DNA from 4 places in the Staphylococcus sp. IVB6181 genome. Region 1 is predicted to be linked to each of the others. Evidence: riboswitches for the same ligand, from Rfam matches in the RefSeq annotation. Region 1 holds a riboswitch; each other region holds the start of a gene.

Evidence for each region. Region 1 has a riboswitch for thiamine pyrophosphate ahead of MUA90_RS00950 (3-oxoacyl-ACP reductase). Riboswitches for the same ligand answer to the same signal wherever they lie in the genome.
Region 2: it holds a riboswitch for thiamine pyrophosphate, as region 1 does, so the genes downstream of both, MUA90_RS09695 (ECF transporter S component) here and MUA90_RS00950 (3-oxoacyl-ACP reductase) in region 1, are expected to answer to the same signal.
Region 3: it holds a riboswitch for thiamine pyrophosphate, as region 1 does, so the genes downstream of both, tenA (thiaminase II) here and MUA90_RS00950 (3-oxoacyl-ACP reductase) in region 1, are expected to answer to the same signal.
Region 4: it holds a riboswitch for thiamine pyrophosphate, as region 1 does, so the genes downstream of both, thiC (phosphomethylpyrimidine synthase ThiC) here and MUA90_RS00950 (3-oxoacyl-ACP reductase) in region 1, are expected to answer to the same signal.

What each region holds. Positions count from the first base shown of each region.
Region 1 covers NZ_CP095096.1:199,439-204,657, forward strand. The annotation lists gene MUA90_RS00945 (LLM class flavin-dependent oxidoreductase) at 1-1,202, opposite strand, end outside; gene MUA90_RS00950 (3-oxoacyl-ACP reductase) at 1,216-1,968, opposite strand; TPP riboswitch at 2,074-2,175, opposite strand; gene MUA90_RS00955 (hypothetical protein) at 2,325-2,552, shown strand; gene MUA90_RS00960 (YfcC family protein) at 2,704-4,119, shown strand; gene MUA90_RS00965 (YbgA family protein) at 4,157-4,528, shown strand; gene MUA90_RS00970 (phytoene/squalene synthase family protein) at 4,719-5,219, shown strand, end outside.
Region 2 covers NZ_CP095096.1:1,992,085-1,997,303, forward strand. The annotation lists gene MUA90_RS09685 (class I SAM-dependent rRNA methyltransferase) at 1-1,010, opposite strand, end outside; gene auxA (lipoteichoic acid stability factor AuxA) at 1,142-2,437, opposite strand; TPP riboswitch at 2,675-2,776, shown strand; gene MUA90_RS09695 (ECF transporter S component) at 2,881-3,456, shown strand; gene MUA90_RS09700 (ABC transporter ATP-binding protein) at 3,469-4,878, shown strand; gene MUA90_RS09705 (energy-coupling factor transporter transmembrane component T family protein) at 4,871-5,219, shown strand, end outside.
Region 3 covers NZ_CP095096.1:997,195-1,002,413, forward strand. The annotation lists gene ltrA (group II intron reverse transcriptase/maturase) at 1-1,150, shown strand, start outside; gene MUA90_RS04640 (hypothetical protein) at 1,350-1,499, shown strand; gene MUA90_RS13955 (LysM peptidoglycan-binding domain-containing protein) at 1,459-2,106, shown strand; TPP riboswitch at 2,243-2,341, shown strand; gene tenA (thiaminase II) at 2,416-3,102, shown strand; gene thiD (bifunctional hydroxymethylpyrimidine kinase/phosphomethylpyrimidine kinase) at 3,099-3,920, shown strand; gene thiM (hydroxyethylthiazole kinase) at 3,913-4,707, shown strand; gene thiE (thiamine phosphate synthase) at 4,709-5,219, shown strand, end outside.
Region 4 covers NZ_CP095096.1:2,105,610-2,110,828, reverse strand. The annotation lists gene MUA90_RS10280 (peptide ABC transporter substrate-binding protein) at 1-768, shown strand, start outside; gene MUA90_RS10275 (MsnO8 family LLM class oxidoreductase) at 938-1,927, shown strand; gene MUA90_RS10270 (GNAT family N-acetyltransferase) at 1,951-2,562, shown strand; TPP riboswitch at 2,653-2,752, shown strand; gene thiC (phosphomethylpyrimidine synthase ThiC) at 2,912-4,657, shown strand; gene MUA90_RS10260 (hypothetical protein) at 4,731-5,021, opposite strand; gene trpS (tryptophan--tRNA ligase) at 5,168-5,219, opposite strand, start outside.

The DNA of each region.
Region 1 (5,219 bases):
CTTCCTGGCAGAGTTGGAGGCATGAGATTGAAGCCATCTGCGACACCTTCGTTGAACCAGTGTTCCATTTCATCGACGATTTCTTTTGGTGTACCGATCAGTGTGAGATGACCGCCGCCTGCATTAAGGTAGCCGAGCAATTCACGTACGGTCGGATCTGTATCGCGGATGATTTCTAAGACTGTTTCATATCTTCCGACAGGTCCTGTAAATTCTGAAACAGGGGGCAGTTCTGGTACTTTCTCATCTAATGCCCATTTAGAACAATCTTGTTGAACAAAGAAGCTGAGTTGATTTAATGCTGTTTCAATAGGAAGCAGGTTGTCTAATTCAGCTTTCTTCGCAAGTGCTGCTTCACGTGTTTCAGCGACATAAGTCACAAGACCTGGGAATACTTTAAGTTCGCGGTCAGTCTGTCCAGAGGTCTTAATTTCATCATCTAAACGTTGTCTGAACTGCTTTGCTTGTTGGATATTCCATGACACAGAATAAACAGCATCCGCATATTTCACAGCTAAAGCGACACCTTGTTTAGAGGCACCTGCTTGCATGGCAACGGGTTTGCCCTGAGGACTGCTTGGTGTAGATAGCGGGCCGCGTACTTGGAAATTGTCGCCTTTATGCTGGAATGGTTGAATGTGTTCAGCGTCAATCAGCTGATTGTTTGTGCGGTCATGTTTAAAGTCATTCACAGACCAAGATTCGAATAATTGATTCATTACTTCTGCGAATTCATCTGCGACCGCATAACGTTCAGCGTGATTCGGAAGTCCTTCCATACTGTGATTTTGTGCTTCGATATCTGTCATGGATGTGACTAAGTTCCAACCTACACGTCCGTTAGTTATATGGTCCAAACTTAAAAGCTGCCTTGCGGCAGTGTAAGGATTAGAGAACGTACTGGAAATAGTAGACACCAAACCAACATGTTTTGTGACTTGTGATATCGCTGTTAAGTTGACGATAGGGTCAAACCAGAATGCGGGCATGGTTGTGTCGTTATTTGCGGGAAAAGATTGATTATCCGCAAAGAAAACAGCATCGAAATAACCGCGCTCTGCGATTTGTGCGAGTGTTTGATAATATTGGATGGTTCCGATTTGTTCAATACTGGAATCAGGCATTAACCAAGTTGCCTGATGATGGCCAGTACCATATAATAATACGCCTATATGCAACTGTCTCTCTTTTGGTACAGGCATGTTGTTTCACCTCTTAGTTCATTGTTAAGCCGCCATCGACTGTAATGTTTTGTCCTGTAATACCGTCTGCTTGTTTTGAAACTAAATACGCCACCATATTTGCGACATCTTGCGGTGTCGTTACTTTGCGCAGTGGTGTAGTTTGAGCAATTAAATCAAAGACTTCTGGTGTTGTTGCGGAACTTGCATCGGTAGTTTTAAGCAAACCGCCGGATACTACATTCGCATTGATACCGTATTGGCCTAATTCAGCGGCGATATTGCGCGTAAAACCGATTAAGGCAGCTTTTGCAGTTGTATATTCGTGATAAGGAACAACTGGGTTTTGATATAAATTAGTACCGATAGATACGACAGTACCGCGTTGGCGTTCCATAAATTGAGGGATGACACTTTGAACGACATTGAACGCAGCTTTTAAAGTGCCGTCGATTTGTGTTTGATAGTCTTCCCAATCCATATCTTTGAATGCTTTTTGGGCAGTCGGATCAAATTTGAATCCGATTAATGCATTATTGACAACGCCGTCAATTTGACCGAAAGCTTTCGTACCTTCTTGTACTAAGCGTTCTACATCTTCACGCTTTGTGACATCTGCTTGAATTGCGACGGCACGTTCATTACCGATTTCTTCTGCGAGTGCTTTTGCTGCTGCTTCGCTTTGATTGTAGTTAATGATGACATTAAAACCTTGTGTGCCTAAAGTACGGCTGATCGCTGCACCTAAGCCGCGTCCGCCGCCTGTTACTAATATTGTTCTTGCCATAATCATTCGCTCCCTTTATGAAATTAGACATAAAAAAATACACACCTGCAAAACAGCTGTGCGTAAAAGAGCGAGACAAAATCCTATTATAAGACATACTACATTTGCCGCTATCTCACACTTTCCTACGCTAGTTTCAGCTAGATCAGGTTCAAAGGGTCTGAGGCAAGGCCTCATCTCAGTTTTAAAACGCCCCTAGTGCATTATTCTTGTCATTACACTCAATGTATCGAGTTTCATATAACGTGTCAAGAAAGTGTGGTTTTGTTTCAAATAGTAAAAAAGCATGAACAGAAATGTTATGATGAAATGGAATAAAAAATATGGGATAACCCTGCAGAATTGGAGTGAGTGGAATGTTCTGGTTAGGTATGTCATTCCCTTTATTAGCAATTATCTTTATTGTGTTCGCAGTACGTGAAGAAAAGCAGCGTAAAATAAGACAACAAGAAAAAGAAGCTAAATGGGAAGCACAAAAACAACAAGAAGCAAAAGCTCAAAATGAAACACAGCGTGTCGAAAATGAAACAAAATCTGAGACACAAACTACAGAAGAAACGACAACTTCAGACAACCAAAAATAAGGAAAAAAAGCTGACCGAAAATACAACGGTCAGTTTTTATATGTAATGGCGCACGACTGTTCCTAAAAATTAATACGACTATTCCTGATGGATTAGGTTATATAATTTAAAATAAGAAAATTCAGATAATAACTGAGTTGGGGGAATGTGTATGAAAGAAAAGGGACAGAAGCATTCAGAGGATCAAACGTCTAAATTCAAACTGAAGACACCGCACACCTATGCATTATTAATGATGATTATTGCGGTGGCTTGCGTGTTAACTTACGTTATTCCGGCAGGTGAATACAAACGTGTAGATAAGGGCGGCCAGACTTTAGTGGTCCCGGGGTCTTATCATGAAATTGCACAGCATGGTGTCGGCTTTTTGGATTTGTTCAGAGCAGTACCTGAAGGGTTATTGACTGGTGGAGAGATTGTCTTTTACATCTTCTTAGTCGGCGGTGCATTTGGAATTGTACATCGAACAGGTGCGTTTGAAAACGGCATTAACCGTGCGATTCAAGTTTTAGGTTCTTCAAAAATTTTGATGATTCCTTTAACCATGATTGGCTTCTCGGTATTAGGTTTCTCTATAGGTTTAGCCGAAGAAACGATTATTTTTGTGCCGATCGGTGTCTTGATTGCACGTACGTTAGGTTATGATGCGATGACAGGTGCAGCGATGGTCATATTGGGTGCTGCAAGCGGATTTATCGGCGGTATGCTTAATCCATTTACGGTCGGAGTGGCTCAAACTGTCGCAGAATTACCGATGTTCTCAGGTTGGGGTTTACGTTCAATTATTTACTTATTCATACTGGCCGCCGCAATTACATGCGTCATGTTGTATGCACGTAAAGTAAAACGCAATCCAAAGAAAAGTATTGTCTATGAACTTGAACAATCTGAAGGCAACAGTCATGAAGCAGTAGATTATGGCCGCTTTACCAAACGACAAGCACTCGCTTTATTAATGATTATCTTTGCGATTATTTTTAATGTCTATGGTATCTTTACGTATGAATGGAGCTTTAATCAAATGAGTGCCAATTTTGTACTGGCAGGTTTAATTGCCGGACTGATCAGCGGATTAGGCTTGAATGGCACATTCGATGCAATGATTGAAGGCATGAAAGACATTTTATTCGGAGCGATGATTGTAGGATTTGCGAAAGGGATTGTCGTGATTTTAGAACAAGGGAAGATTATTGATACGATTATTCACGCTATGACAACCTTGCTCAATGATGTCCCGTCATCTATTGTGATTATTGTCATGTTTATTTTCCAATTCTTCTTAAACTTCTTTATTCCGTCAGGTTCAGGCCAAGCACTGACAACGATGCCATTGATGGTTCCGATTTCTGATTTGCTGGATATTAACCGACAGCTGACCGTTTTAGCATTCCAGTACGGTGATTCCATCAGCAACGTCTTATTCCCGACTTCTGCTATTTTGATGGGAGCGTTGGCAGTCGCGAAGATTTCATATATACAATGGCTCAAATTTGCGTGGAAACTGATTTTGCTTTGGGGTATTATTTGTGCCGTCGCGATGTCGATTGCGTTGCTTGTCGGCTATTAGTAAAGAGAAAACGAACGATAGAAGAGGAGCATAGATAGTGAGTCAATATACAAAAGAAAAGCTGTGGCGCACCTACAAATATGAAGTCATGTGGCACAGTCAAAAGCAGTATCAGCTGATTCGCGATAAGATGAAAGAAAATATCAGTGAAGCGGAATTAGACAATTTGATCACAGCTGCTTTAGCTATAACACCGACCTCAGGGTCTGTCATCAATACATCTGATCATATGTGGGGATACTTTAAGAAGACTGCGGATGAAAAAGAAAAAGCACAGCACAAAGTACTCAAATCAGAGTATCTTCAAGGACAAACTACACAGGAAGATTTACTGCGATTTATCAGAAATCTTGCACAAAAATACGATAGTACTTACTTGTTGAATAGCTCATTTTTGAAAAAAGGGTGACAATCTTTCATTCAGTCATAAATATTTACACAAATGTACAGGTTATTAAATGACATTCACAGTGTTTTCAATTAGTATGAGACACAAGTTCAAAATATATAAACCCAGCAAAAACTGCGGAATAACTTTATAAATATCCATTTAGGGTATATATCCCTGTGATGAATATAGACAACAAGGTGTGATTTGAGTGGAACAATTAATAAATGAGGATTATGAATATTGCAGGCAAATTATGGAGGAGTACTCTAAGACTTTCTCTTATGCTTTTAACAGTCTGCCTGAGGCAGAACGTAAAGCAGTCTGGGCAATTTATGCCGTTTGTCGAATGATAGACGACAGTATAGATGAATATGAAGATCCAAAACGCTTGGATCAAATTCGCCATGATTTAGAAATGATTTATCAAGGCAATTCACAAGATGCAGCATTTCAAAGCAATGCTTCCGTAATGCGTGCATTTCGCGATACTTTACAATCTTACCCAGTCCCATTACATGCATTTACTACATTAATGGACTATGTACAAAGCGATTTGACGATGACTGCTTTAGAGACAGATGAGGAACTTTATGCCTATTGCTACGGTGTGGCAGGTACCATCGGCGAACTTTTAACGCCGGTATTAGCTTATGAAGCACATTATAAAACTGCCGATAAAGTTGGAATCGAACTCGGTAAAGCACTTCAA
Region 2 (5,219 bases), 950 kb from region 1:
AGTGCACTTGAGTTGGTACTTAAAATCAAAGTACCGCCATCGCTGAGTATCGGCAATGCCTCTTCGATTAATTTGTGATAGTCTTTTTGCACAGTGAATACTTTCTTTTTATTGCGTGCAAAACTTGGCGGATCAATCACAATTGTGTCATAAAGCTTGCCGTGTCTTGCCGCATAATGATAAAAGTCAAACGTATCCATCACATAAATATATTGTGTTTTCGGGTCTATACCATTTACCCCAAAATTCTCTTCCGTCAAACTTCTTGAGCGGTTAGCTAAATCAACACTTGTTGTTTCTAACGCTGTTTGAGCCGCAATGACTGAGAATGCGCCTGTATAACTGAATAAGTTTAATACACTGCGCTCAGGTGCATAAACATCTCTCAATTTCTTTCTGACTTCTTTTTGGTCTAAGAAAATACCTGTCATAGGTCCATCGTCTAAATCAACATTATAAAATGTGAAGTTTTCTTCGATGACAATCGGGAATTCAGGTGCTTCACCTGTCACAAAGCCGCTTTTTACATCACTGTCTTTAAAGCGTGTCTTTTCGAAAATAGATGTATACGGGAACACAGCTTTGATTGCTTCTAGTACATTATATCTGAACTTATAAATACCTTTTGAATACCATTGAATCAATAAATGGCGATTATAATAGTCGATTGTCAAACCGCCTACACCGTCTCCTTCTGCGTTGAATAGACGAAACGCATTTGTACCATCGATATCAAAATAATATTGTCTGTAATCTAAAGCCGCTTCAAACAAACCTTCAAAGAATGAAGTATCGATTGTTTCTTGTGCATCATAACTTAATACCCAGCCAAGACCTTTATGCTGACGGCCTACGTAAGCCGTAGCAATATAACGGCCGTCATCAGTAATGATATGGAAAATATCCCCGTCTTTTAAATGACTATGTTCAAAAATGTCTTCTTCATCTACTAAAGGATACTGGTTTAAATATTTTTGTTCTTTGCCTTTATTTAAAATTGCTGTCTTCATAATTATTATTCCGCCTTCTATGTGTAGTTACTTTCATCTTAACGTATAATACAGTCCCTTTCTAAACAGAACAACTAAAAAAATAAAAAAGCCGAGAAATCTTTATTTGATTTCTCGACTTCAGCTTGTTGTTAATGGTCCGGTGTTCTTAATTGAATAATAAATGCAATGGTTACCGCAACAAGCATTATAAATAAAATCGGTGTGATAAAAATTGATAATAATAAGCCATGAATCATAATGTTCACGAATTCAGTAAGTAATTTGAAGAACAAGATACTTACCATGAAGAGTTGTGCATAGTACAGTTTGCCGCGTAAGAAATGCGTCAATGTTGTAATAATATAAGCGATGATGACAAGCAGCAATAGGAATAAAGTCACCCATTCAATAACATAAGATGTCTGTGACAATTCCCAATCGCCTGACATAAATAATCCATTACGGTTGTTCAATTCTAATAATGTGAATAAGAACAGAATCGTTCCGCAAATTAACTCTACAATACCTGGTTTGATCCATTTCGGTCGACGCATCCAATTCGGAATATCGTCTTCCTGCAAATCAATTTTATCTTTAATTGTCTTTTTAATTTTATCTTTTTTTGTTCTGATTTTCTCTAAGTCAATGCTTCTGCGTGTACGGTGTGTGAATTCTTGGGTACGTTCTTGAATTTCACGCAATTGTTCTTTCGTTTGGCTGATTGCACCATTTTTATCAGTTCTAGAGTATTCCATCTCTTCTCCAAGTTCTGCTTTAGTTAAAGGCAATGAACGTCTTAGGAATAAGAAGTTCCAAATCGACATTTGGCCTAAACACCACATCACTAAGAAGAAAGCATTGACACTTAAAATATCAATCAATGCAATTTCATGACTCTCTATTCTTCCGTATAACGAAATCTGAGATATTAAATAACTGATACCATACGTACAGATGATCCATAAATAATGTTCCTTCTGATGGTCGCTGTTAAGTTCGTCCTTATAAACAATATAGCCAATATGCACAATGAACGGGATAATAAAGATAACTGCGAAGAAACCGTAGACTTGTGTCATAAAGACAATTGTGATGAGGAAGAAAAAGATTCCTATTATAAGGAAGAAAATTGAAATATCATAATCATATTTTGTCGTGATAAATAACAAATAGCCGATCCAAAGCAATGCAACGCCGAATAAGATGATTAAGATGGCGCTGATGATAGGGAAATGGCCGATAAATTGACTCATAATCCGGATAATTTCAATAAAGAATGCATTGATGAAATCCCACACATTATTAATATGTAAGTCAACCTTGCTCCCCTTAGCAAGTTTATGGATGAATGATAAATTGAGCAGTACAATGATGCCAATTAAAAGTGAAACAATGCCAATAATCAAACTAAAAATGATCTCAGCGTGCTTCTTTATATACGACATGTTTTTCACCTCATAGTTATTATATATGAACAGACGTGTTGTGTCTTTAAAAATTATAGTAAATCATTCTATGGTAGTATATTAGAATTGGTCAGCACACTCAATCCTTTACTTTTGTTTTTACACAAATTTAATCTTTTGTCATCTTAATTCAATACCCGTTCTTATAAGGATGAATCGCAAAATGACCTTGACATCTAGTACTAAAAAGCATACATTTATTATAAATCAAATGAATAAATGCACTAGGGGTGTTTCGAACTGAGATGAAGCACATGCTTCAAACCCTTCGAACCTGATCTAGCTTGGACTAGCGTAGGAAAGTGCGGAAGATGAACCGGTTGTCGATTGAGGGTGGTACCGGTTTGTTCCGATGCCTGTTTCACGCTGCTTGCTAGACAAGTTTGCGTGTTTTTTATTTTTATAGGAGGAATTGATTCATTATGTCTAAAGGGCTTAAACTTTCAGATATCTTAGTTACTGTGTTAATCGCAGTCATCTTTGCAATCATTTACAACATTTGGAACCTTGTATACAAAGCGATGCAAGTGACTGGATTGCACTTAGAAGAATTATCTTATGGTATGTGGTTTGCTGCAGCTGTTGTTGCTTACCTGATCATTCCTAAAGCAGGCGTCGCTTTACTCGCTGAATTTGCTGCGGGTGCTGGTGAAACTATCGTCATGGGACGCTTTGATATTGCAACAATTATTTACGGCTTGCTTCAAGGTTTAGCATGTGAAATTATTTTTGCGATTTTCCGTTATAAATCACGCAAATTAATGGTGGCAGTCATTGCTGGTTTAGCAGCTGCACTTGTTACTTTCCCTATCGACTTCTACTATGGTTATCTTGGTGAAGTTGCAGGATGGAACTTATTCTTATATGTGTTCTTCCGTTGTATCAGCGGTATTGTATTAGCAGGGATTTTCCCATACTATCTTGTCAAAGCACTGGATCAAACCGGAGTTACCAAACTCTTCCGCCCTGCTTCTAAAAAAGATTACGACAATTTGTAAGGAGATATTATCTTGTTATTTGCTCAAAATTTACGACTCAAATATCCAAATGCACAAAATAAAATCTTTGATGGTTTAAATATAGAAATACCTGACAAACAAAAAGTCTTGCTTTTAGGTCCATCAGGCTGCGGCAAAAGTACTTTGCTTAATGTATTAAGCGGTATTGTACCGAACTTGATTGAATTGCCTATGAAGTATGATGACTTAAAAGCAGATTTAAACAGCGGTGTCATTTTCCAAGACCCGGATACACAGTTTTGTATGCCTAAAGTATATGAGGAATTAGCATTCGTATTAGAAAACAAACAAGTACCGCGTAAAGATATGGATGCGTTAATTCAACGTGCTTTAGAATCTGTAGATTTAGAAGTAGGTCCAAAACAAACCGTGTCTCAATTAAGCGGAGGTATGAAACAAAAATTAGCTATTGCTGAAACGGTACTCCAAGAAGCAGATACCCTCTTCTTGGATGAACCGACCGCTATGCTGGATGTAGATGCGACTGAGGATTTATGGAATAAAATCAAAGAGATGTGGCAAGATCAAACTGTACTCATCGTTGAGCATAAAGTAGAACATATTTGGGAACATGTCGATCGTGTCATATTAATGGGCCATGGCGGCCACATCATTGCTGATGACACACCTGAGGTAATATTGAACCAGCATGAAGATTTATTGACAGAATACGGCGTATGGCACCCTAAAGCTTGGGACCATGCACCACAACCAAATTTAAACGCTGCTGCACCTTCAAAAGCACGCTTTAAGTATACAGAGGGTGAAATTATCAGAGGCAAAAAGACCTTGATTCAAGTCCCTGACTTTGAAATTGGTGATGGCGAGTGGATTACGATTACCGGTAAAAACGGTGCCGGTAAAACCACTTTATTAGAATCGATGATGCAGCTGATTAAATATCGCGGTGCCATGTCCTATGACGGCCAACCGCTTCACAAAATTAAAGAAGCTGCCCAGCATATGTACTTGGTCTATCAAAATCCAGAACTGCAATTTATCACAAATTCAGTTTATGAAGAGATTTTCATCAACTTCAGCGGCCCTGATGCAGAAGCAGAAACAAAACAACTGATACAAATGTTGAATTTAGAAGCTGTTCAAGAACATCACCCGTTCGAATTATCTATGGGTCAAAAACGTCGATTAAGCGTCGCAACAGCGCTAAGCTCTCATGCTGATATTATCTTATTAGATGAGCCGACGTTTGGTTTAGACAGCCGCAACACATTTAATTTATTATCACTTTTCCAAAAACGTGTTGCACAAGGACAAACCATTATAATGGTTACACACGATCCGCATATTATCGAACGCTACCCTACAAGACGTATTGAGTTGCGCGATCATATGTTATGTGAAGATGAGCTTTTTGAAATGGAAGGTGAAGACAATGTTTGAAGCATGGAAAAAATATTTCACCTTCGTAGATGAAGTCAATATCATTACCAAATTAGGTTTAGGTATTTTCTTATTCTTCTTTGTCATCTTTATACACAATTTTGATGTGATGATTTATTTAACCGTTCTGATGTTATTATTCTTACTCATCTTTGGCGGTATGAAGTTTAAGATAACAGCACTATTTGTAGTTTATACGATACTATTCAGTATCATCTCAGCACTGTTCATGATTTTCTATGGTGATGGTACACATACGCTATTTAAGTTAGGATTTATTCATATTACGACAGAAAGTTTAGTCAGAGGTCTGCATTTATCAATGCGTACAGATACTGTAA
Region 3 (5,219 bases), 800 kb from region 1:
CAGAGAATTCTATCCACAGATAAAAGGAAAACTGCTTAACGGTACGTATAAACCGCAAGCAGTTAAGAAAGTAGCCATTCCAAAACCGAATGGCAAAAAGAGAATTCTTGGAATTCCCGTCGCAAGGGATAGAGTTATCCAACAAGCAATCAAACAAGTTATCGAACCGATGATAAATCGCCAGTTTTCGAAACATAGTCATGGGTTTAGACCAAATCATAGTACAGGTACTGCATTAAAACAATGTATCCAATACTATGAGGAGGGTTATCACACAGTCGTAGACTGTGACTTAAAACAATGTTTTGACACGTTGAACCATGACAAATTGATGTACTTGTTTGAACGCTTTATACAAGATAAAGCTATCTCTAAATTTATCCGCAAAAGTTTACAAAGCGGGTCTGCAGACCTGTCTGGCGAATACGCAGAAAGAAAGACAGGCGCCCCTCAAGGTGGGGTTATATCTCCCTTGTTGTGTAATATCTATTTGCATGAGCTGGATAAAGAATTAGAGAAGCGCGGACATCGTTTTGTGAGATACGCAGATGACTTCGTCATCTTTGTTAAATCAAAACGTGCCGGACAACGTGTTATGGAGAGTATCACAAACTTTATCGAAAAGGACCTGAAATTAACAGTGAATAAAGATAAAAGTAAGGTAGGCTCTCCCACACGTTTAAAGTTCTTGAGTTGTCTGATAACGAAAATAAATGGCACTTGTCGTTTCAGACCCACTATGGAAGCAAAAAGAAATTTAAAAGCCAAATTAAAGTGGGTCACAAGAAGAAATAGACCTGGCACATTTACTGAAATTATAACAGGAATCAACGCGATTACTAGAGGTTGGATAAACTATTTTGGCAGAGGTTTTGTTAAAGGATTTATCCGCGAAATGCAAGAGTGGTTGAACCATCGAATCAGACAACTTATTTTAAAGCGATGGAAGAAGGTCAAAACAAAATACAAAATGCTTCGAAAATACGGATTAGACCACAATGGTGCCATGCGTATTGCGAACTCAAGAAAGAAGTATTGGAGGCTTTCCAAAACGCATGAGGTTCATCATGCGCTTACAACAAATAGACTCTACAAGTGGGGTCTAGTACCACTAGCCCGACTCGCAGAGTCTGCTTACGCAAGATATTGAACCGCCGTGTACGGAACCGTACGCACGGTGGTGTGAGAGGACGAGTATTCAATTAATGATTACTCTCCTACTCGATTATAGATGTAATATATGAAACAAAATATATATGGTTGTAACCCACCTGAATTGAAAGAATGCTAGTATAAAGATAAGAAATTAATCTTATTAAACAAACACCTTATGGGAGGACATATATTACATGAAGAAATTACTAGTAGCATCAACAGCGGTGACAGCTGCTGCAGCAGTATTAGCAACAGGATTCCAAGCAAATGACGTACAAGCAAAATCATCTACACCGGCTGAACATGCGAAAAAAAGTAAAAGAAGCAGAAAAGTTTTTAAATGAAAAAGGTGAATACACTGTAGTTAAAGGTGACACTTTAAATAAAATCGCTAAAAAATTCGATGTTGAAGTTAAAGACTTAAAAAAATGGAACAAGAAAAAATCTGATCTTATCTTAGTTGACGAAAGCTTAAAAGTAAAAGAACCTAAGAAAACAGCTACAACTCAAACAGCTGTTCAATCTGAAGGCAACTACAACTATAATACACAAACAGTATCATATAATAACTACACTGAAGCGCAATCTAACAATGCGCCTGAACAATCATACAATGCACCGCAACAATCTTATAGTGCGCCTCAAGTTTCTTACAGCCAACCAACATACCATGGCGGCGGTTCTGTAAGATTAGCAAACGGCAACACTGCAGGTGCTCAAGGTTCTTACGCAGCAAGCCAAATGGCAGCACGTACTGGCGTATCAGCATCAGTTTGGGAACAAATCATTGCACGTGAATCAAATGGTCAAGTCAATGCATACAACCCATCAGGTGCTTCAGGTTTATTCCAAACAATGCCAGGTTGGGGTTCAACTTCAAGTGTTGACGATCAAATCAACTCAGCAGTCAGAGCATACAATGCACAAGGTTTAGGTGCTTGGGGCTTCTAATACTTCAATCACAATATTGAAATTAATTTCATAGAATATATAAAGCCGGGACAATCGTCTCGGCTTTTTTCGTCAATCATAAATATTGCAACGATGGAGCTGCTTTGATATGTTTAGTTTGTAAAGACAAATTTAATAAAACTGCTGGGGGCGCCGTAAAGGCTGAGATAGTAATACTAGACCCTTAAAACCTGATTTGGTTAATACCAACGTAGGAAAGTAGTAGCCATATAAAAGAACGCTATAATTCTAAAAGTATGAACTGCTTTTCTGTCTCAGGAAAGCAGTTTTTTTATGGAGGAATTAAAAGTGACATTTGCTGAAACATTAGAAAGAGATGCACAACCTATTATTGATGAAATTTATCACGATGGTTTCATTCAAGATTTACTGAAAGCACAAATAGATAAAGAAGCAATCAGACAATATCTAAGAGCAGATGCATCTTATTTAAGAGAGTTTGCTAATATCTATGCTTTATTAATTCCAAAAATGCCTGATTTAGAAAATGTGCGTTTCTTAGTTGATCAAATTCAATTTATCGTCAATGGTGAAGTGGAAGCACATGAGTTTATGGCAGAATATGTCGGCGAACCATACAACGAAATCGTTCAAGAGAAGGTTTGGCCGCCAAGCGGAGACCACTATATTAAACACATGTATTACAACGTTTATGCACATGAAAATGCGGCATATGCGATTGCGGCGATGGCACCTTGTCCATATGTCTACGCAGAAGTTGCCAAACGTGCAATGCAAGATGCTTCGCTGAACAAAGATTCTATCTTAGAAAAATGGTTTGAATTTTATCAAACTGAGATGGATCCGTTAATCGATGTTTTGAATCAGCTGATGAATACATTGACACAAAACATGACAGAACACGAAAAACAAGAAGTCAGAGATAATTATCTGCAAAGTACGGTCCATGAACGCAACTTCTTTAACATGGCCTATACAAGCGAAAAATGGGAATTTGGAGGAACAAGAGTATGAATAAACCGAAAATAGCATTAACAATTGCGGGTACAGATCCGACAGGCGGCGCAGGTGTCATGGCAGACTTGAAGTCATTTCATGCATGCGGCGTATACGGAATGGCAGCTATTACAAGTATCGTGGCACAAAATACTAAAGGCGTTCAGCATATTCATAACCTAGACATTACTTGGCTTAAAGAACAACTCGACAGTGTCTTTGATGATGAGTTGCCGCAAGCGATTAAAACAGGAATGATTGCGACTAAAGAAATGATGGAATTAATCCGCAGCTTTTTAGAGCAGCATCCTGACATTCCGTATGTCATTGATCCAGTAATGCTGGCAAAAAGCGGAGATGCTTTAATGGATGATCAAGGCAAACATGCACTCCAAAGCATATTATTGCCGCTGGCAGATGTTGCGACACCGAACTTGCCTGAAGCAGAAGAAATTGTCGGCTTCAAACTAGACAGTGAAGATGCAATTAAAAAAGCCGGAAAAGTCTTTATTGAAGATATCGGATGCAAAGGTGTTGTGATTAAAGGCGGACATATTGAAAATGATGCAATCGCAAAAGATTATCTATTCACTAAAGAAGGATTAGAGGTCTTTGAAAGTGAACGTTATGATACGAAGCATACACATGGTACAGGCTGCACATTCTCTGCAGTTATCGCAGCAGAATTAGCAAAAGGCAAATCTATTTACGATGCTGTGAAAAAAGCGAAAGACTTTATTGCTTTAAGTATTAAATATACACCTGAAATCGGCCAAGGCAGAGGTCCTGTGAACCATTTTGCTTATATGAAGAAAGTAGGTTTAGATGATGAGTAACGTTTTAGATAGAATCAGATCAGAACATCCATTAGTGATTTGTTTTACGAATGATGTCGTTAAGAACTTTACCGCAAATGGTCTGCTAAGCTTAGGAGCGAGTCCTGCTATGAGTGAAGCGCCGCAAGAAGCGAAAGATTTTTATCCGCATGCAGGTGCGGTATTGATTAATATTGGAACACTGACGAAAGATACAGAACATGCTATGTTAGCAGTAGGCAAAATTGCGAATGAAACAAACACACCTTTAGTCTTTGATCCAGTCGCAGTCGGCGCATCACAATATAGAAAAAATTTCTGCAAATATTTCTTGAAAAAGATTCGCCCTACAGTCATTAAAGGCAATGCTTCAGAAATTTTAACTTTAATTGATGATTCGACTACAATGAAAGGGACTGACAGTGACGAAAGTTTAGATGTAGTCAGCATTGCTGAGAAAGCACATGAACAGTACCAAACAGCGATTGTGTTAACAGGCGAAACAGATGTTATTGCACATAACAACAAAGTAATAAAACTCAATAACGGTTCACGCTTTTTAACACAAATTACGGGTGCAGGCTGCTTGTTAGGTGCTGTTGTGGGCGCATTCTTATTCAGAAATGAAAATCCTGACATTTATGATTTGGCAGAAGCGGTTTCTGTATATAATGTTGCGGCAGAACGTGCAGAACAATTGAGCGAAACAAAAGGGCCAGGTACTTTCTTAGTTCAATTTATTGATGCGTTATATCGTATTGATCATGATGCTGTGGTTCAAAACAGCAAAGTACAAGAGGTGCAATAAGATGTTTCAACCTGAAGATTTAAAAGTTTACTTTATTTGCGGGACACAAGATGTGCCTGAAGGCAAAACGATTGAAGAAGTACTTAAAGCAGCTTTAGAAGGCGGTATTACTTTATTCCAATTCAGAGAAAAAGGACCAAATGCGAAAACAGGAAAAGAAAAAACAGCGTTAGCACGCAAGCTTCAAGCATTATGTCATGACTATGATGTGCCGTTTATTGTCAATGATGATGTAGCATTAGCTGAAGCTATTGATGCAGATGGCATTCACGTTGGGCAAGATGATGCTTCTGTTGCTTCGTTTAAAAATCAATTCAATGGCAAAATTATCGGTTTAAGTGTAGGGAACGAAGCAGAATTGGCACAATCTGATTTGACAGATATTGATTATATCGGCGTTGGACCTATCTTTAAAACAGGTTCAAAAGCAGATGCCAGCGACCCTGTCGGTACAGAAATGATCGAGATTCTGCATAATGCTACACAAGGTGTGCCGATTGTTGCGATAGGCG
Region 4 (5,219 bases), 840 kb from region 1:
AAAGAATTCCAAAACAAAGATATGCGTTACGCTATAGCCCAATCTATAGATAAAAAAGCGTATGTTGATAATGTGTTAGGCGATGGTTCAAAACCATTTGATGGCTTTACATCGAAGAAAACAGCAATCTTGCCTGATGGCAAAGATTACGCTGATATGGTTGAATCACCATTGAAATATAATCCGAAAGAAGCGAAAGCACATTTGGATAAAGCCAAAAAAGCACTTGGCAAAAATGAATTTACATTTACATTAAATACAGAAGATACCCCAAGTTCAAAAATTTCAGCCCAATTCATCAAATCACAAATTGAAAAGAACTTGCCAGGTGTGAATGTAAATATCAAACAATTACCGTTCAAACAAAGGGTAACAGCCGAATTAACAATGAACTACTCTATGTCTTTATCTGGTTGGGGACCTGACTATCCAGACCCAATGACGTATTTAGATACGATGACAACAGATAATGCTCAAAACAACACAGACTGGAGCAGCAAAAAATTCGATAGTATGTTAAAAGAAGCGAACGGTTCATTATTAAAACAACCAAAAAAACGTATCGATCATTTGAAAGATGCGGAAGAACTGATGTTAAGCGAAGCACCAGTCGCACCGATTTATCAGCAAGGTGCAGCAAGTTTGCGCAACCCTCAGCTGAAAGGTATTGTTTACCATGAAATCGGTGGAGAAACAACCTTAAAACATGCCTATATCGATAATAGTATCGATAGAGAAACAGGCAAGAAAAAGAAAGATAAAGAGTAATCAACAAAGGGATAAATTTTTCACAAAATAAGGGGATTTAAATATCGAAAACACGGTCGATTTAGGCCGTGTTTTCTTTTTTTCGTCATTATGGTGAAATCATAGTTTTTGACTTTCTCATCTTTGAGCCATAGCATGAATTTAAGAGCAGAGAATAGGAGAGGGTTACATGCTGCCGGTGAGTATATTAGATCAAACACCAATTACAAAAAAACAAACTTCAAAGGAAGCACTGCGTCAGACGGTAGAATTGGCACAACTTGCAGACGAATTGGGATATACCCGCTATTTAGTCGCAGAACATCATAATTTAAATGATGTCATCGGTACATCACCAGAAATTTTGACGATGCATTTATTGAATCAGACAAAGCACATGCGCATTGGATCAGGCGGTGTCATGCTGATGCATTATCATCCGTTGAAGGTGATAGAACAATTCCATTTGATTGACGAATTATCAAACCATCGTGCAGATTTAGCGGTGGGCAAAGCACCTGGCGGGTTCCCGAAAGTAACAGGTATATTGAAAGAAGATTTAAAAGAGCATGGACTTTCGTTTAATGAAAAGTTTGAGACTTTAAGAGGACTGAATACACAAAATTTCGACCCAGACTCAAAATATGCTGGACTTAAAACAGCTAAAAGAGACAGTACCCACCCAAGTGTTCCGATTTATTTGCTTGGGACGAGTTTAAATGCTGCGATTCAAGCAGCGGAAGCTAAAGTCGGTATTATATATGCATTTTTCATTAATTCGAGTCAAGAAGATTTAGAAGAAGCATTAAAAGCTTATAAATCTCGCTACCCTGAAGGAAGATTTATTGTCAGCGTACCTGTTATGATTACTACGAGAGACGGCAATCAATTACCGTTTCGTTTTTCTCAAAGACATTATGAGCTGATTTCAGAAGATGGCAGGCGTACGGTTTTGAATACAAAAGCACAAGTCGATGCATATCTTTCTGAAAGCAATGAAAAATTTGAAGTTGTTGAGAAACGTATGCATATTATGAGCGGAAATAAGGAAGAAGTAGTTAGCAAATTAGATGAAATTAATCGAAGCGGACTTATAGATGAATGGATGCTGCATATGCCGATTCCAAATCATAAGTTGAGAATGAACACAGTCAGACAATTAGCACCCGAGCACGTTTGATAGAAACAAAGGAGATTTTTGACGTGAACAACGCAATACAAATTACATCTGCAAGACCAGAATTTAAAGAGGCGGGCGCATTAAACTACATCGCTATCGGCAATTTATGCCATGTGATGGTAGGGAGCGATAATCAAGGTGTGATCGAACACTATATGCAAAAGCTTTACCAAATGAGAAAGAATCGTTTCAGTTATGAGCATACACTTGCCGCGATGATTGATGGACAAGTGGCAGGACTAATCACATGTATGCCGTACCGAGAATTAGAAAAAGCATTAGTACCGACGGTAGTGGAGATTGTAGCATTGAAGCGGATATTTGTTGTACCGCAGTTGATGATATATTACAAATCTATTTTCTCTTTAATCAACTTGAAAGAAGCAGAAGAAGATGAGTATCATGTTTCTATGTTGTCTGTATCTTCAGATTTTCAACGCCGCGGCGTAGGCCAAACGCTGTTGAAAGCAGCTGAAAACATAGCGAGAGAAAAAGGGTTTGATAAAATTTCACTGACGGTCAATCAATACAATGACAAAGCGAATGCTTTATATAAAAAGTTAGGCTATGAAAAGGTCGGGGAGACGACAGTAGTCAGAGTAACTTTGAATAAAATGAGAAAATATTTAAACTGAAATTCTACAATAAAAGGTGTTTAATACAAACTATCGCATTGACTTGTATATTAGATTGTTGAGTGTTAGTATAAAAATGTAAATTAAATATTTCATTGCTAGGGGTGCCCTATAGGCTGAAAGATATACAAATCAACCCTTTGAACCTGATCTAGTTAGTACTAGCGTAGGGAAGCGTACATAGACGATTAAGTAATCAAACGAATAAATACAAACATGCATGGTGTATGTTTGTATCAAGTTCAGTATGTATAAATCTTTGCGCATTCATAAATTTATGAATGCGTTTTCTTATTTGTCGTGTCTTAAGGTATACCTCCTAGCATTGAAGCAGGGAGGATTAATTTTTATGAAACAAGAAGCCATTGAATTAAAAAAAGGTTTTCCAGCAAGCAAACGTGTATTTAAGCAAGGGGCAGATGAGGATATTCGTGTGCCTTTCAGAGAAATCGAATTAAGCGATACAGTAACAGAGTACAGCACACAAAAGAATGCGCCATTAACGGTCTATGACACAGCAGGTGTCTATCATGAAGAAGGTTATGAAGTAGATGTGCAAAAAGGGATTCCGAAATTACGTACCGACTGGATTGATGCACGTGATGATATAGAAGCTTATGAAGGACGTAAAGTACAGTCGATTGATAACGGCTTTAAAAAAGAAGGCCATCATAAATTTGTAGAAACACCTTTCAATTATCAGCCTAAACGTGCAAAAGAAGGTAAACGCATTACTCAAATGCACTATGCAAAACAAGGTATCATCACAAAAGAAATGAAATTCGTAGCGGTACGTGAAGGGGTAGAACCTGAATTTGTCAGAGATGAAATTGCAAGAGGACGTGCGATTATTCCTAATAACGTCAACCACCCTGAATCAGAACCGATGATTATCGGTAAAAATTTCCAAGTGAAAATCAATGCGAATATCGGAAACTCAGCGGTGTCGTCATCAATTGAAGCAGAAATTGAAAAATTAGTGTGGGCGACACACTGGGGTGCAGATACAATTATGGATTTATCAACAGGTAAAAATATTCATGCGACACGTGAATATTTATTAAGAAACTCACCAGTTCCTGTCGGTACTGTACCGATTTATCAAGCGTTAGAAAAAGTGAATGGTGTTGCTGAAGATCTAACTTGGGAAATTTATCGCGACACTTTAATCGAACAAGCCGAACAAGGTGTCGATTACTTTACTATTCATGCAGGTGTCTTGCTTCGCTATGTACCGTTAACAGTTAATCGTTTAACAGGTATTGTCTCACGCGGCGGTTCCATCATGGCACAATGGTGTTTAGCACATCATGAAGAAAGCTTCTTATACGAACACTTCGATGATATCTGTGCCATTTTAAATCAATACGATATCGCAGTATCATTAGGAGATGGTTTACGCTCTGGTTCTATTTATGATGCGAATGATGAAAGCCAATTCTCTGAATTGAAAACATTAGGCGAATTGACTGATATTGCATGGAAACACGATGTTCAAGTTATGATTGAAGGACCAGGACATATCCCAATGCATAAAATTAAAGAAAACCAAGATCTAGCAGATTTCTATTGTAAAGAAGCACCATTCTATACATTAGGACCGCTTACAACTGATATCGCACCTGCATACGACCATATCACTTCAGCTATCGGTGCAGCACAAATAGCAAGCTACGGAACAGCTATGTTATGTTACGTGACACCTAAAGAACACTTAGGTTTGCCGAATAAAGATGATGTACGCGAAGGTGTTATCACTTATAAAATTGCAGCACATGCAGCAGACCTATCAAAAGGCCTTCCAGGTGCTTCTGATCGTGATGATGCAATTAGTAAAGCACGCTTTGAATTCCGCTGGATCGACCAATTCAATCTATCACTAGATCCTGAACGTGCGCGTGAATATCATGATGAAACTTTACCGAAAGAAGCAGCAAAAGTTGCACACTTCTGCAGTATGTGCGGCCCTAAATTCTGTTCAATGCGAATTTCTCATGATTTGCGTCAAAACCATTTTGATGAACAAGAAAGACAAGAAGCGATGAAAGAAAAAGCAAAAGACTTTGTAGAACAAGGCAGTCATATTTATCAATAAACTGACAATATAAGTCTAAAATTAATGAAAGCCGGTATTTGCTCAAATAGGGCAGATACCGGCTTGTTTTTAGTTACTTTATAGTATGAAATACAGCGATAAACAATGTACCGAGATAAAAAGTTAAACTCGCGTAAATCCAAAAGTAGTTTGTTCCTTTGGATTTGGCACGTTCTTGTGCGTTATGAAATAAGGGAAAATTACCGTTAAAGAAAATAGATCTGCCGACAAAGAAGGCAAAGATAATGAAAGAGCCGACAAATAAAATGATATTGATTGCTGGGTTGTAATGTACAAACAGACTGTAAATGACATAAAGCGTTGCTGCGATACAAGCAATCGTACGAATGATAGCAGAAAGCATAGGAAGCACCTCACATTTATTGTATACATTCATTATATAGTATTTAATGTGTTAAAGGTATAGGAATTAAAGTGGTGTAATGTTTTAAAATAGGATAAAGAAAACCGTATATCCTCAGAAGAGAATATACGGTAGATATGTGTTGATTATCTTTTACGTTTACGACCTAAGCCCATCGCATTTTCCATTTTTTGCAAT